DNA from 3 places in the Bacillus paranthracis genome. Region 3 is predicted to be linked to each of the others. Evidence: riboswitches for the same ligand, from Rfam matches in the RefSeq annotation. Region 3 holds a riboswitch; each other region holds the start of a gene.
What was found. A riboswitch is a leader RNA that binds a small molecule or an ion and turns the genes downstream of it on or off. The one in region 3 is predicted to bind S-adenosylmethionine.
Positions count from the first base shown of each region.

Region 1 (4,281 bases), 160 kb from region 3:
TCTTTCACCATGACGTGCCAAATAATTTTTATAGTAGAAACGCCCATCGCTTGGTAAGCTTCAATCACACCACGATCGACTTCTAATAATGCGGTCTCCATCAATCTTGCGATATAGGGAGCAGTGAAGACGACAAGCGGTACGATAACACCTTGTACACCAATGGATGTTCCCATTAGAAATTTTGTAAAAGGTAGAATGAAGAATAATAGGATGATAAATGGAAGAGAGCGAATGATATTAATAATTGTATTAAGAATTGGATAAATGATTTTGTTTTCTCGCTGTCCACCAGGTCTCGTTAAAACAAGTGTGACACCAAGTGGCAGTGCAATAAGGATCGAGATGAGTAATGAAATAGATGTCATTTGAAAAGTTTGTATGGTCGCCTCCCATATAACTTTACCCCATTCATCCAAAAAGGACTTGTTTTCCATGGTCTGTTCTACCTCCTTCTACGATGATTCCCTGTTCTTGTAAAAATGATAAAGCACGGTTGATTTCATTTTGTTCCCCTTGCATATGGATGATAAGTTTCCCGTATGCTTCATGTTTTAATTGAGTAATATTACCGGATAAAATATTCGGATATACTTGGAATCGTTTTGTAGCGACAGCTAATGCTGGTTCTCCTGAAGAATTTCCTATAAAAGAAAGAGTTACAATTTCACCAGTAGTTTGAAGTTCTTTTTGTACCTCTTCTGGAATTTTCGCTGCAAATGCGCTATTTACAAATTTCTTCGTTGTTACATGTTGTGGGTTTGTAAAAATATCTTTCACAGTTCCGCTTTCAACTACTGCTCCATGTTCCATAACAGCAACTCGGTCGCATATACGCTGGATGACATTCATTTCATGTGTAATTAATAAAATTGTAATCCCGATTTCCTCATTAATCTTTAATAATAGGTCAAGAATAGAATCAGTTGTTTCTGGATCTAAAGCGCTCGTTGCTTCATCACTTAATAACACTTCCGGTTCATGTGATAGTGCACGCGCGATGGCTACACGTTGTTTCTGGCCACCAGAAAGTTCACTTGGATAGGCGTCTTTTCGATTAAAGAGATCGACAATACGTAAATACTTTTCTACCCTTTTTTCAATTTCTACTTTTGGAATGCCAGCAAGGCGTAAAGGTAGTGCGATATTTTCATAGACGGTAACGGTTTTAAGTAAATTGAACCCTTGAAAAATCATCCCGATTTTTTGTCTCGCTTTTGCTAGTTCTTTTGTAGACAGTGTTGTTAAATCTTGCTCGTTTACAATAATATTTCCTGTTGTTGGTTTTTCTAATAAATTTACACAGCGAATTAATGTACTTTTGCCAGCGCCGCTATATCCAATGATTCCAAATACTTCGCCCTTTTTTACTTGGAGGGAAGTAGACTTAAGAGCTTCCACATTCCCCTTTTTTGTTGTAAATACTTTGGATACATTTTTTAATTCAATCATTATTGTCAGCTCCTACCAAGACGGTAAAACAGAACCATCAAATTTTTTATCGATAAATTCTTTTACTTCTTTAGATTGATAAGCTTTCTTTAATTTATTTACAACAGCATCATCTTTATTTTCAGTACGAACAACGACCCAGTTTACATATGGTGAATCTTTTCCTTCGCGGAAGATAGAATCTTTCGCAGGGCTTAATTTTGCACCTAATGCAAAGTTTGTATTAATGGCAGCTGCTTTCACTTCACTTAGTTGTGTTGGTAATTGAGATGCCTCTAATTCAACGATCTTTAAATTTTTTGGATTTTCAATTACATCTTTTGCAGTCGCTTTTTCTGTCGCTTTTGGATCCACTTTTAAAACCCCTGCTTTTTCAAATAGTTTTAAAGCTCGAAGTTCATTCGTTGGATCATTTGGTACAGCAATTGCATCGCCCTCTTTTAATTCTTTTACATCCTTTAAGCTTTTTGAATATACGCCCATAGGGAATGTTACTGTTGAAAATACTTCAGTTAATTTCATATTACGTTCAGCTTTAAATACGTCTAAATATGATTTTGTTTGATAGCTATTTACATCAAGGCTTTTTTCATCGAGGGATACGTTCGGTGCTACATAATCATTAAATACTTTTATATCAATTTCGAGACCGTCTTTCGCTGCTACTTCTTTTACCTTTTCAAAAATTTGTTCATGTGGCCCTCCTGTTACACCGACAGTAATCTTTTTCTCATCTAACGCTTTTACTTCTTTATCTGAACTCCCGCTACATGCGCTTAATAATAATACAGCCCCACTTACAATGCTTAATAATACTTTCTTCATCTATAATTCCCCCTTAAATATACGTTCCAAAATAAAAAGCACCTCTCAAAAATAAGAGAGGTGCCGAATAGACAAAATAGATTCCTCTCTTATCTTCCAAAACGAGAACTCGTTTTGCAGGAATTAGCACCTTAGCTTATACGTTATAAGCTCGGTTGCCGGGCATCATCGGGCCAGTCCCTCCGCCACTCTTGATAAGAGTATGTGTATGTAGTTTTTTTAATATGGTATTAATAGTAAATCTTACAAAAAGAATTGTCAATGTTATTTTCTGAATATATTTTATTTTAAGGTAATCGAAACGTTCCCCTTTTTATGCCCTTTTTCTACATATATATGAGCTTCAGCAATTTCTTCTAATCGGTAAGTTCTATCAATAACAGGCTTTAAATTTTCTGTTTCAGTTAGTTTTTTTAGTAGAAACATATCTTCTTTACTTACCTTTGCCATCATTCCATTAACAGATACATATATTCCATTAGGTGTTAATACTTGTTTACAAAGGGATTTTTTATATTTTCCAACTGCATCAAATATAACATCATAGTATTCCCCCTGCTTAGTAAAATCTTCTTTCGTATAATCGATTACTTTGTCGGCCCCTAAAGATTGCACGAGTTCAAAATTTGAATGACTACAAACAGCTGTAACGGTTGCGCCGAAATATTTAGCAAGTTGTACGGCAGCTGTTCCTACTGATCCAGATGCGCCATATATTAGTACTTGTTGCCCCCTTTTTATACGGGCCTTTCTTAGGAAGTGTAGTGCCGAAGTTGCGCCAAAGGGAATAACTGCTGCTTCCTCATACGTTACATTGGTAGGTTTTAATGCTACTAATCCACTTTCATGTACACATGTATATTCTGCATAACCACCGACATTAAGCTCTGTTAATGCAAAAATTTGATCTCCTTTTTTAAATTGAGTTACATCTGTTCCTATTTCTTCGATTTCGCCGGATAACTCTACACCGAGTATAGGCTTTCTCGGTTTTCTAAAACCTAATATGATTCGCATAGGAATCCAAAATAAGAGAGGGCTATTAAACCCACGTATTCTACAATCTCCAGTCGTTACACTCGTTGCGTGAATCTTGACTAATACTTCGTTCTTTTTAGGTATAGGTTTCTCTATATTTTGAAGCTGAAGAACGTTAGGTGGTCCATACTGTGTGCAAATGATCGCCTTCATAATGACCTCCTGAAATGAGTTGTCGTTATTTACATCATATTTAAACTCTTCATTAAACATGTCGCTATATAGCGAATATAGATTGAAATTTATATAGATTTCATAGGAAAAGAGATGATATTATTTTGGGAAAGGGGGGCGGAATTATGAAAAAAATTATTTTTATTTCAAGTTTAGTGCTTGCAATCAGTCTAGGGGTAGGATGTAGTAATGAGAAAACAGCAAAGACGGATGAGCCGAAAAAAGAATCCGTTCAAAAAGAAAAGGAATTAACGGCGAAAGATGTTTTCAAGAAAACGAATGAAGCTTTTAAAAATGAAGAACATGTAACGATGACATATGGTGTAGGGGTAAAAGCTGAGGGAACAGAGATGGATATATTAAAGGCTAAGATGCAATTAGAGCCAAAGACAAAGAATTCTCGTTCTGAAATGAATATTTCCGGTACAGATGTTGTAGTGTATACTGTGGATGGTAAAGTTGCTGGTGAGGTAAAAAACCCTAATACAGGAGAAGTTATAACCGTACCAGAGGAGCAATTAAACGCTGGTGGAATGAAAGCGACTCAAGATATTATAGATAAATTAGAAGTACCGGAAGTAGTTTTAGATAAAATGAAGCTGGAGAAAAGCGGAGATAAATATAAACTGAAATTTACATTAAAAGGGCAAGAAACAGAAAGTATGTTAACTAGCATGGATGAAACGCAGAAGAAAATGTTACAAGCACAAAATGCGAAGATAGAAGAAGTGGATGCAGAATATATCATTACAAAAGATTTTAAATATGAATCAGCAAAGATAGACATGATTA
Region 1 covers NZ_CP101135.1:180,153-184,433, forward strand. Annotated here, with positions in the region: gene NLJ82_RS01035 (methionine ABC transporter permease) at 1-437, opposite strand, end outside; gene NLJ82_RS01040 (methionine ABC transporter ATP-binding protein) at 412-1,452, opposite strand; gene NLJ82_RS01045 (MetQ/NlpA family ABC transporter substrate-binding protein) at 1,465-2,277, opposite strand; SAM riboswitch class I at 2,364-2,478, opposite strand; gene NLJ82_RS01050 (NAD(P)-dependent alcohol dehydrogenase) at 2,560-3,468, opposite strand; gene NLJ82_RS01055 (DUF6612 family protein) at 3,615-4,281, shown strand, end outside.
Region 1: another riboswitch for S-adenosylmethionine. It lies ahead of NLJ82_RS01045 (MetQ/NlpA family ABC transporter substrate-binding protein); the one in region 3 lies ahead of NLJ82_RS01825 (methionine ABC transporter ATP-binding protein).

Region 2 (4,281 bases), 1.6 Mb from region 3:
GCCAAGGTCAAGTGGTTTCTGGAATAGTGGTGTCAAAAATGTATTATCAACAAAAGTAAGGGCGCCAATAGATTTTGCAAGTTTAGAAACAGCACGAATATCTGTCACTTTTAAAAGTGGATTGGAAGGTGTTTCTACATAAAAGAGTTTTGTATTTGGCTTAATGTTTTGCTTTATTTCTTCTAAATTGGTCATATCAACAAATGTATGTGAAACACCGTAACGGGAGAGAACTTCAGTTATCATTCGATAAGTTCCTCCGTATACGTCTTCTGAAATGAGTACGTGATCACCTTGTGAAAGGAGGAGGAATGCAGTAGAAATCGCTGCAATTCCTGATGCGAAGGCAAATCCTTTTGTTCCGCCTTCTAATAAAGCAATGATGTCTTCAAGAGCTTCACGAGTTGGATTGCCTGACCTGCTATAGTCATATTTCCCGAACGTATCTACATCAAATTGGTGAAATGTTGATGTGTTATAGATGGGAACGTTAACAGCTCCTGTTTGCGAGTCATGTTTATATTGGTTGTGCAGTAAGAGTGTATCTATAGAATAACTCATATTCTTACACCTTCTTTTACAAGTTTAATGGCTTGCTGTAAGTCTTGAATTAAATCGTTACTATTTTCAATACCAACGGAAAATCGAAGAAGACGATTACATACACCGTTTGCTGTTCTAATTTCTTCAGGAATATCAGCGTGTGTTTGTGTTGCTGGATATGTCATTAAACTTTCAACACCACCGAGACTTTCGGCAAATGTAATTAAGGATAAAGATTGTAAGAATGGATTAATCCATGTTTCATCTTTCAGACGAAACGAGATCATGCCGCCTCTTCCAGGATAAAATACATCTGTTACCCCATCCTCATTATTTAAATAAGCAACAACTGCTTTTGCATTTTCTTCATGTTGTCTCATGCGAAGCGCTAACGTTTTCATACCACGGATTAATAGCCATGAGTCAAATGGACTTAAGACCGCACCAGAGGCATTATGATAATGAGCGATTTCCTCACAAAGTTCCTTTCCTTTTGCAACGACAAGTCCGCTTAGTACATCGTTATGACCACCTAAATATTTCGTTGCACTATGAAGTACGATATCGGCACCTTCTGTTAATGGCTGCTGTATATAAGGTGTGTAGAATGTGTTGTCTACAATAAGAAGTAGTCCGTGTCTTTTCGCTACAGTTGCAACAGCGGCAATATCGGTAACTTGCATTAATGGATTAGTTGGAGTTTCTATGAAAATAGCCTTCGTTTTCGTTGTGATGGCTTGCTCAATTTGTTTAATAGATTGTGTATTTACGTATCTACATCGAACGTTCCACTTTTTTTCGTGCTCAGAAAATAATCGATAAGTGCCACCGTATAAATCTTCAGAAACAATAAGTTCGTCTCCAGAGCGGAATAGGGAAAGGACAAGAAGAACGGCTGCCATCCCTGAACTACAGGCATAACCTTGTTCGCCGCACTCTAAGTCTGCGATTGCCTGTTCTAATAGGCCGCGCGTTGGATTTCCAGTTCGTGAATAATCAAATCCAGTAGATTTACCGATTCCTTCGTGACGATAAGCAGTTGAAAAATAAACAGGTGGATTAACAGTTCCTGTTGTAGTTTCACTCCGGTTTCCGATTTGCGCTAATTTTGTTTCGATAGTTGACATGTGAAAATTCCTCCTTTTTAAATTGAACCATTAGTTGAATATAAAATAAAAAAGCCTTCTAAGAAGAAGGCTTTCGGTTTGAATAGAGTCTTCTTCTCATCTGTCAAATCTTTCACAATTTGCTGGAATTAGCACCTTATTAACAAATGTTAATGGTTGCTGAGGCGTCATAGGGCCAGTCCCTCTACCTCTCTAGATAAGAATGTTCGTATGAAATTTTATTATGTTTTTAACTTTACAACAAAAGATAATTGAATTGCAACTTTATTTTAAATAATTTTTATTTTTCCGCAAGTGTCATTGACTTTTGTATTTGTGCGTGCTAAATTTATAAAAAAATTAACAAACATTGTTAAAAGGGGAACGCATTTCCTTTTAGCTACATAAATAAAATAATAAAGACAAACTCTTATTGAGAGCGGTGGAGGGAAAGGCCCTGTGAAACCCGGCAACCTTCAAACGAAATGTTTGAAACGGTGCTAATACCTGCAAAACGAATGTTTTGCATAATAAGAGGAGGATCGATTATGTCCCCCTCTTCAAAGTGAAGAGGGGGGTTTTTATATTGATAGAAATGAGGGAGATTTGTGAAATTACTAGATTTATTATCAAAAGGAATTGTAATAGGTGATGGTGCGGTTGGGACGTTATTACATTCACATGGTTTGCAAAGTAGTTTTGAAGAATTGAATATATCTGATCCAGATTTAATTATATCGATTCATAAGCAATATGTAGCGGCTGGGGCAGATGTGATTCAAACAAATACGTACGGAGCAAATGAAGCGAAATTACGTATGTATGGATTAGAAAATCAAGTTACTGAAATTAATAGAGCGGCAGTAAAATTGGCGAAAGCATCTGTTACAGACAGAAATGCAATTTTAGGCACAATTGGTGGTATGAAACATATCGGGGCGGTTACGACAACTGATATGGAGCGAGAATTTATGTTACTGGAACAGGCAAGTGCATTATTAGAAGAACAGGTTGATGGACTGCTATTAGAGACTTTTTATGATGAGTTTGAATTACTTCATGCTGTCCAGGTGTTACGAAAAGAAACAAATATTCCAATTGTAGCGCAATTGGCGTTACATGAGGCGGGTACGACTCAAAATGGAAATGATGTAAATGAAATATTAAAACAACTTTTAGATTACGGTGCAAATGTTGTTGGATTGAACTGCCAACTAGGGCCACTTCATATGACGGAAGCTTTTAAAATGATATCGATTCCGAAAAATGGTTACTTGTCAGCATATCCAAATGCAGGTCTCCCAAATTATGTAGAGGGACGATACGTATATGAGGGAAGTCCAGCTTATTTTGAAGCGATGACACCGAAATTTATTGAGCAAGGTATTCGGTTATTGGGCGGTTGTTGTGGCACGACTCCAGAGCATATTGAAAGTATGAAACGTGCTACTCTAAATGTTACGCCTGTAATAGAAAAGGATACGGTTCAAAGACCGAAAGTAGTTCATACACATGAGAAACGTTCAAAAGCTCATGTCACTTTAGCAGAGAAAGCAAAAAAACAAACGACCGTAGTAGTGGAATTAGATCCACCAAAAACGTTAGATACGCAGCGGTTTTTTGAAGGCGCAAGAGCATTGAAAAGAGCTGGAGCAGATGCTATTACTCTAGCAGATAATTCATTAGCATCGCCCCGTATCTCGAATATGGCAATGGGAGCATTATTAACGAAGCATGATATTCCGGTATTGACGCACTTAACATGTAGAGACCATAACGTCATCGGACTACAATCTCATTTACTAGGATTATCAGCGTTAGGCATGGAAGAAGTGTTAGCTTTAACTGGAGATCCAGCGCGCGTTGGTGATTTTCCAGGTGCCACTTCTGTATATGATTTGTCCTCTATCGAGCTCATTAAAATGATTAAAGAAATGAACGATGGGCGTTCCGTTTTAGGGAAATCCATTGGACCGGCAACAAGGTTTTCTGTGGGCGGTGCATTTAACCCGCATGTAAGACATTTAAAAGCAGCGGTTAAGCGAATGGAACGGAAAATAGATGCTGGAGCAGAATATTTCTTAACGCAGCCAATCTATGATATCGCGTTAATTGAAGAAGTGTATGAAGCGACAAAGCATTTAGAACAACCTATTTTTATTGGGATTATGCCATTAATAAGTAAACGGAATGCAGATTTTCTTCATTTTGAGGTGCCAGGTATTACTTTACCTGAAGCAGTAAGAGAGAGAATGGATGGACATGAAACGAAAGAGGCAGCAATTGAGGAAGGGATTCGTATTTCTCAAGAATTAATCGATGCGGCGATGAAATACTTTAACGGCATTTATCTTATTACACCATTTTTAAAATATGAAATTACAGAACATCTTGTTAAATATGTGAGAGAAAAGCAAGAAGTGAAAGAAGGTATTAATTGATGAAATGTATAGAAGAAAAATTACAAAATAACATCTTACTATTAGATGGTGCAATGGGAACGATGATCCAGCAAGAGGATTTAACTGCGGAAGATTTCGGAGGAGAGGAGTACGAAGGGTGTAATGAGTATTTAGTAGAAACAAGACCAGATGTTATTTTAAAGATTCATAAAGCCTATATTGAAGCTGGA
Region 2 covers NZ_CP101135.1:3,996,690-4,000,970, reverse strand. Annotated here, with positions in the region: gene metC (cystathionine beta-lyase) at 1-561, opposite strand, end outside; gene metI (cystathionine gamma-synthase/O-acetylhomoserine thiolyase) at 558-1,670, opposite strand; SAM riboswitch class I at 1,764-1,873, opposite strand; SAM riboswitch class I at 2,077-2,186, shown strand; gene NLJ82_RS20690 (bifunctional homocysteine S-methyltransferase/methylenetetrahydrofolate reductase) at 2,258-4,090, shown strand; gene metH (methionine synthase) at 4,090-4,281, shown strand, end outside.
Region 2: another riboswitch for S-adenosylmethionine. It lies ahead of NLJ82_RS20690 (bifunctional homocysteine S-methyltransferase/methylenetetrahydrofolate reductase); the one in region 3 lies ahead of NLJ82_RS01825 (methionine ABC transporter ATP-binding protein).

Region 3 (4,281 bases):
TAAGAATGCAATATGCTGGAATGAATTTAATTCAATATCTCCATCAGCTAACGCTTTATTTGGCGTTGTGTAATCAGAGAACTCAACCAGTTTAACTTTAATTCCTTCTTTTTCAGCTTTTTCCTTTACAATTTCCCAAGCGTTTCCATCCGTTCCAGTTACACCAATGCGAACTGTTTTCTCTTTTGTTCCTGCATCCGAGCAGCCACTTAACGCCGAAATTCCTACAATTGCTGATAATGCAAATGCTAAAATTTTCTTCATTTCCTTTTCCCCACTTCCTTTTTATGATCTGCGTAAAAAGACTTTCGCAAAGTAGTTTCCTAAGTTTTGAGCTAACTGTACAAGAATGATAAGTAAAACGACCGTTACGAACATAACTGATGTATCAAAACGTTGATAACCATATGTCATTGCTAAATCACCAAGACCGCCGCCACCGACAAGCCCCGCAACCGCAGAAAATTCAATTAAACCAACTGTCATAAATGTAACACCTAAAATTAATGGCGCTAACGCTTCTGGTACAAGGATTTCAAAAACAATTCTAATTGGTGAAGCACCCATCGCTTGCGCTGCTTCGATTACCCCTTTCGGAACAGAAACAAGATTTGTTTCAACCATTCTAGCAATACCGATTGATGCAACTAACGTCATTGGGAAAATTGCTGCCGCCGTTCCAATTGTCGTTCCGATAACACTTCTTGTTAGCGGGCTTAAAGCTACTAAGAATATGATGAATGGAATTGGACGAATTGTATTAATGATAATATTAAGAATAGAAAAGACCCATTTATTTTCTAAAAAGTTTCCTTTTCTCGTTACATATAAAAGTAAACCTAGAGGTATACCAAGAATTGTAGCGAATATAAGGGTTACAATTACCATTAAGAGGGTATCCCCCGTCGCATCTAATATGCGCGGCCAAAATATACTCCAATCAACTCGCATGAGCTTCTACCTCCTTCAGCTGCACTTGCAGTCTTAGATGTTGTAATGCTTTTTGAATTTCCCTCTGTTCACCTTGCAATTCTACAAGAAGATTTCCAAATAACACATTTTGAAGTTCAATAATATTTCCGTACAGTACATTTACATCGACATTATAGTTTTTTGCGATATATGATAGTACTGGCTGTCCTGTCTCCTCACCAGTAAATGTTAGACGATAAATCTGACCACCATTTTGAATTTTTGCTAAAACACTTTCCGGTAAATGATCATTAATAACAGAACGTACAAAGTTTTGAGTCGTCTTTGTTTTTGGTTGTGTGAAAACATCAAACAGTTTTCCTTCTTCAATAACTTTTCCTTTCTCCATTACAGCTACACGGTGACAAATTTCTTTCACAACATGCATTTCATGTGTAATAAGAAGAATTGTTAAATTATATTCTCGATTTACTTTCTTTAATAAGTTTAGAATTTCTGTCGTTGTTTCTGGATCTAAAGCTGATGTTGCCTCATCACATATAAGAATATCTGGTGATGTTGCAAGTGCTCTAGCAATACCAACACGTTGCTTTTGTCCGCCTGATAGCTGCTCTGGATAATTGTTTGCTTTATCTTCTAACCCTACAAACTTCAGCAATTCATTTACTCTTTCTTTTATCTCATTCTTTGGTACTTTCGCTAACTTTAATGGATAAGCAATATTCCCAAACACTGTTCTTGAATTAAATAAATTAAAGCTTTGAAAAATCATCCCGATTCTTTGTCTTAGCTTCCGTAATTCTTTCGTCGACAATGATGTAATATCTTTATCATCTATTGAAATCGTTCCTGCCGTTGGTCTCTCTAACATGTTTACTAGGCGTAATAATGTACTCTTTCCAGCGCCACTAAAACCGATAATGCCAAAAATTTCGCCTTTCTCAACTGATAACGTTACATCCTCCACCGCATGAACAGATTGCCCACCTGATTCATATACTTTACTTACATTATTAAAAGAAATCATTTTTCCCCCTCCTATATGCTGTAAAAACTTGAAGCAGAGCTCTCGAGGTAAAATAAAAAGTGCTCTCCTTCTTATCAACCATAAAGATAAGAAGGAGAGCACTTATATGTACTCGTTCACATCTTCTCATCTTCCAAGCCTTTCATAGACTTGCTGGAGTTAGCACGGTATTAAAAAAACCCGTTGCTGAGGTATCGTAGGGCCAGTCCCTCCACCTCTCTGGATAAGAATGTATCGATTTAATTGTCGTTTAATTAATTCTCATTATAGAACTCAGAATAATAAGAGTCAATACATTTTTTAGAAAAATATTAATTATTTCTTTATTAAAATTTTCAGATGAAAAATTCAAGAAAAAATAGTAATATTTAAAGTTATGTAAAATTCTCCTCTTGCATATTTTTTAAAAGGATAATCTTCTCTACTAATTGAATACCATTATTTGAATATGAAATCGGAGGAAGATAAATATATGAAAACAGCTCTTTTACTCATTGATATTCAAAATGATTATTTTCCACACGGCAAAATGGAATTACGTAATCCAGTCGAAGCAAGCGCATATGCCCGTCGGCTACTACAGCTCTTTAGAAAGAAAAACGAACCTATTTTTCATATCCAACATGTAGCAATAAAAGAGGACGCTACTTTTTTCCTACCCAATACAGAAGGTGTACATATTCATGAAAGCGTGCGCCCACTTAAAGAAGAAACCGTTATACTCAAACATTATCCAAATAGTTTTCGCGAAACCGATCTTCTAGAGCAATTACAACGTTTAAATATTGAGCACCTCGTCATATGCGGGATGATGACTCATATGTGTATTGATGCTACCGTAAGGGCTGCCTTTGATTTCGGCTTGCAATGTACTGTTATACATGATGCTTGTGCGACAAAAGATCTTTCTTTTAAGAATGCTACGATACCCGCTGTTTATATTCATAATACAATTTTAGCTAGTTTAAATGGCGTATATGCAAATGTAATGAGTACAGAGGAGTTTTTAGCTACAAAAAAACACTCTCTTCAGTGAGCAAAACCGAAAAGAGTGTTTCTTGTCAAACCATAGATTTTCTTTCAAATTGTATTATACAGGAAATCCTTAAAATGAATACAAAAAAATGTGACTAATAAGTCAACTTTTCTCGTTGTTTTATTTCTATTTACATGTTTATCCCGGTATTAATAGGGTTTAGCTAGTTCCACTTACCAAGTAGTAATATATGGTAAGTGTTTTTTGATTCAAATTAACTAGTTTCTCCTATTATTTATCTGTTTGTTTTTGTTTCTTTTTCAAATACTCCGCACGCAATTTTTCAATTTGCTGCTTTTTATCAAATTTGACAGGCGTCTGTTTTTCATGAAACTTTGCGACAGCTACCTGGCCTTTGTAATCCAATTGATATTTTCCCACTTTGTTCACCTACTTTTCTTATCTTTAAAGAGAATCTATTCAGCAAATATAAATATACCTCATTTTGCTGAAGTAAACCTTATTACTTTATTAGTTTTTCTACTGATTACTATGTTAATCCACATATAAAAATTTTTTCAAAAAAAAGAGATCTTCGCAGACTGCGAAGATCTCTTCTACTATTTCTTATAAAGTTTCAGAAGTAGTTTTTGCTTGCATGTGAAGCGCTAAGTAGTCAGGACCACCAGCTTTAGAGTCTGTACCAGACATGTTAAAGCCACCGAATGGTTGGTATCCTACGATTGCACCAGTACATCCACGGTTGAAGTATAAGTTACCTACGTGGAAGTCTTCACGTGCTTTTTCAATATGATCACGGTTGTTAGAGATAACTGCTCCTGTTAAACCGTATTCTGTATTGTTTGCAATTGCAAGTGCATGGTCAAAGTCTTTTGCTTTACAGAATGCTACTACTGGTCCGAAGATTTCTTCTTTCATTAAGCGAGCATCTTCTGCAACGTCAGCAACGATTGTTGGTTGGATGAACCAGCCTTTAGAATCGTCTCCTTCGCCACCTGCTAAAATTCTACCTTCTTCTTTACCAATTGCAACATAGCTCATTACTTTATCAAATGCAGCTTGGTCATTAACAGGACCCATGTTTGTACCTAATACAGCTGGGTTAGCAACTGTTAATTCTTTCGTTAATTCAACAGCACGATTTAATACGTGATCGTATACATCTTCGTGGATTACTGCACGAGAACATGCAGAACATTTTTGTCCTGAGAATCCGAATGCTGATGCAACGATAGATTTAGCTGCTAATTCAAGATCTGCTTCTTTATCAACAACGATTGTATCTTTACCGCCCATTTCAGCGATAACGCGTTTTAACCAAATT
Region 3 covers NZ_CP101135.1:337,354-341,634, reverse strand. Annotated here, with positions in the region: gene NLJ82_RS01835 (MetQ/NlpA family ABC transporter substrate-binding protein) at 1-264, opposite strand, end outside; gene NLJ82_RS01830 (methionine ABC transporter permease) at 286-951, opposite strand; gene NLJ82_RS01825 (methionine ABC transporter ATP-binding protein) at 941-1,960, opposite strand; SAM riboswitch class I at 2,084-2,190, opposite strand; gene NLJ82_RS01820 (cysteine hydrolase family protein) at 2,433-2,996, shown strand; gene NLJ82_RS01815 (hypothetical protein) at 3,228-3,377, opposite strand; gene pruA (L-glutamate gamma-semialdehyde dehydrogenase) at 3,564-4,281, opposite strand, start outside.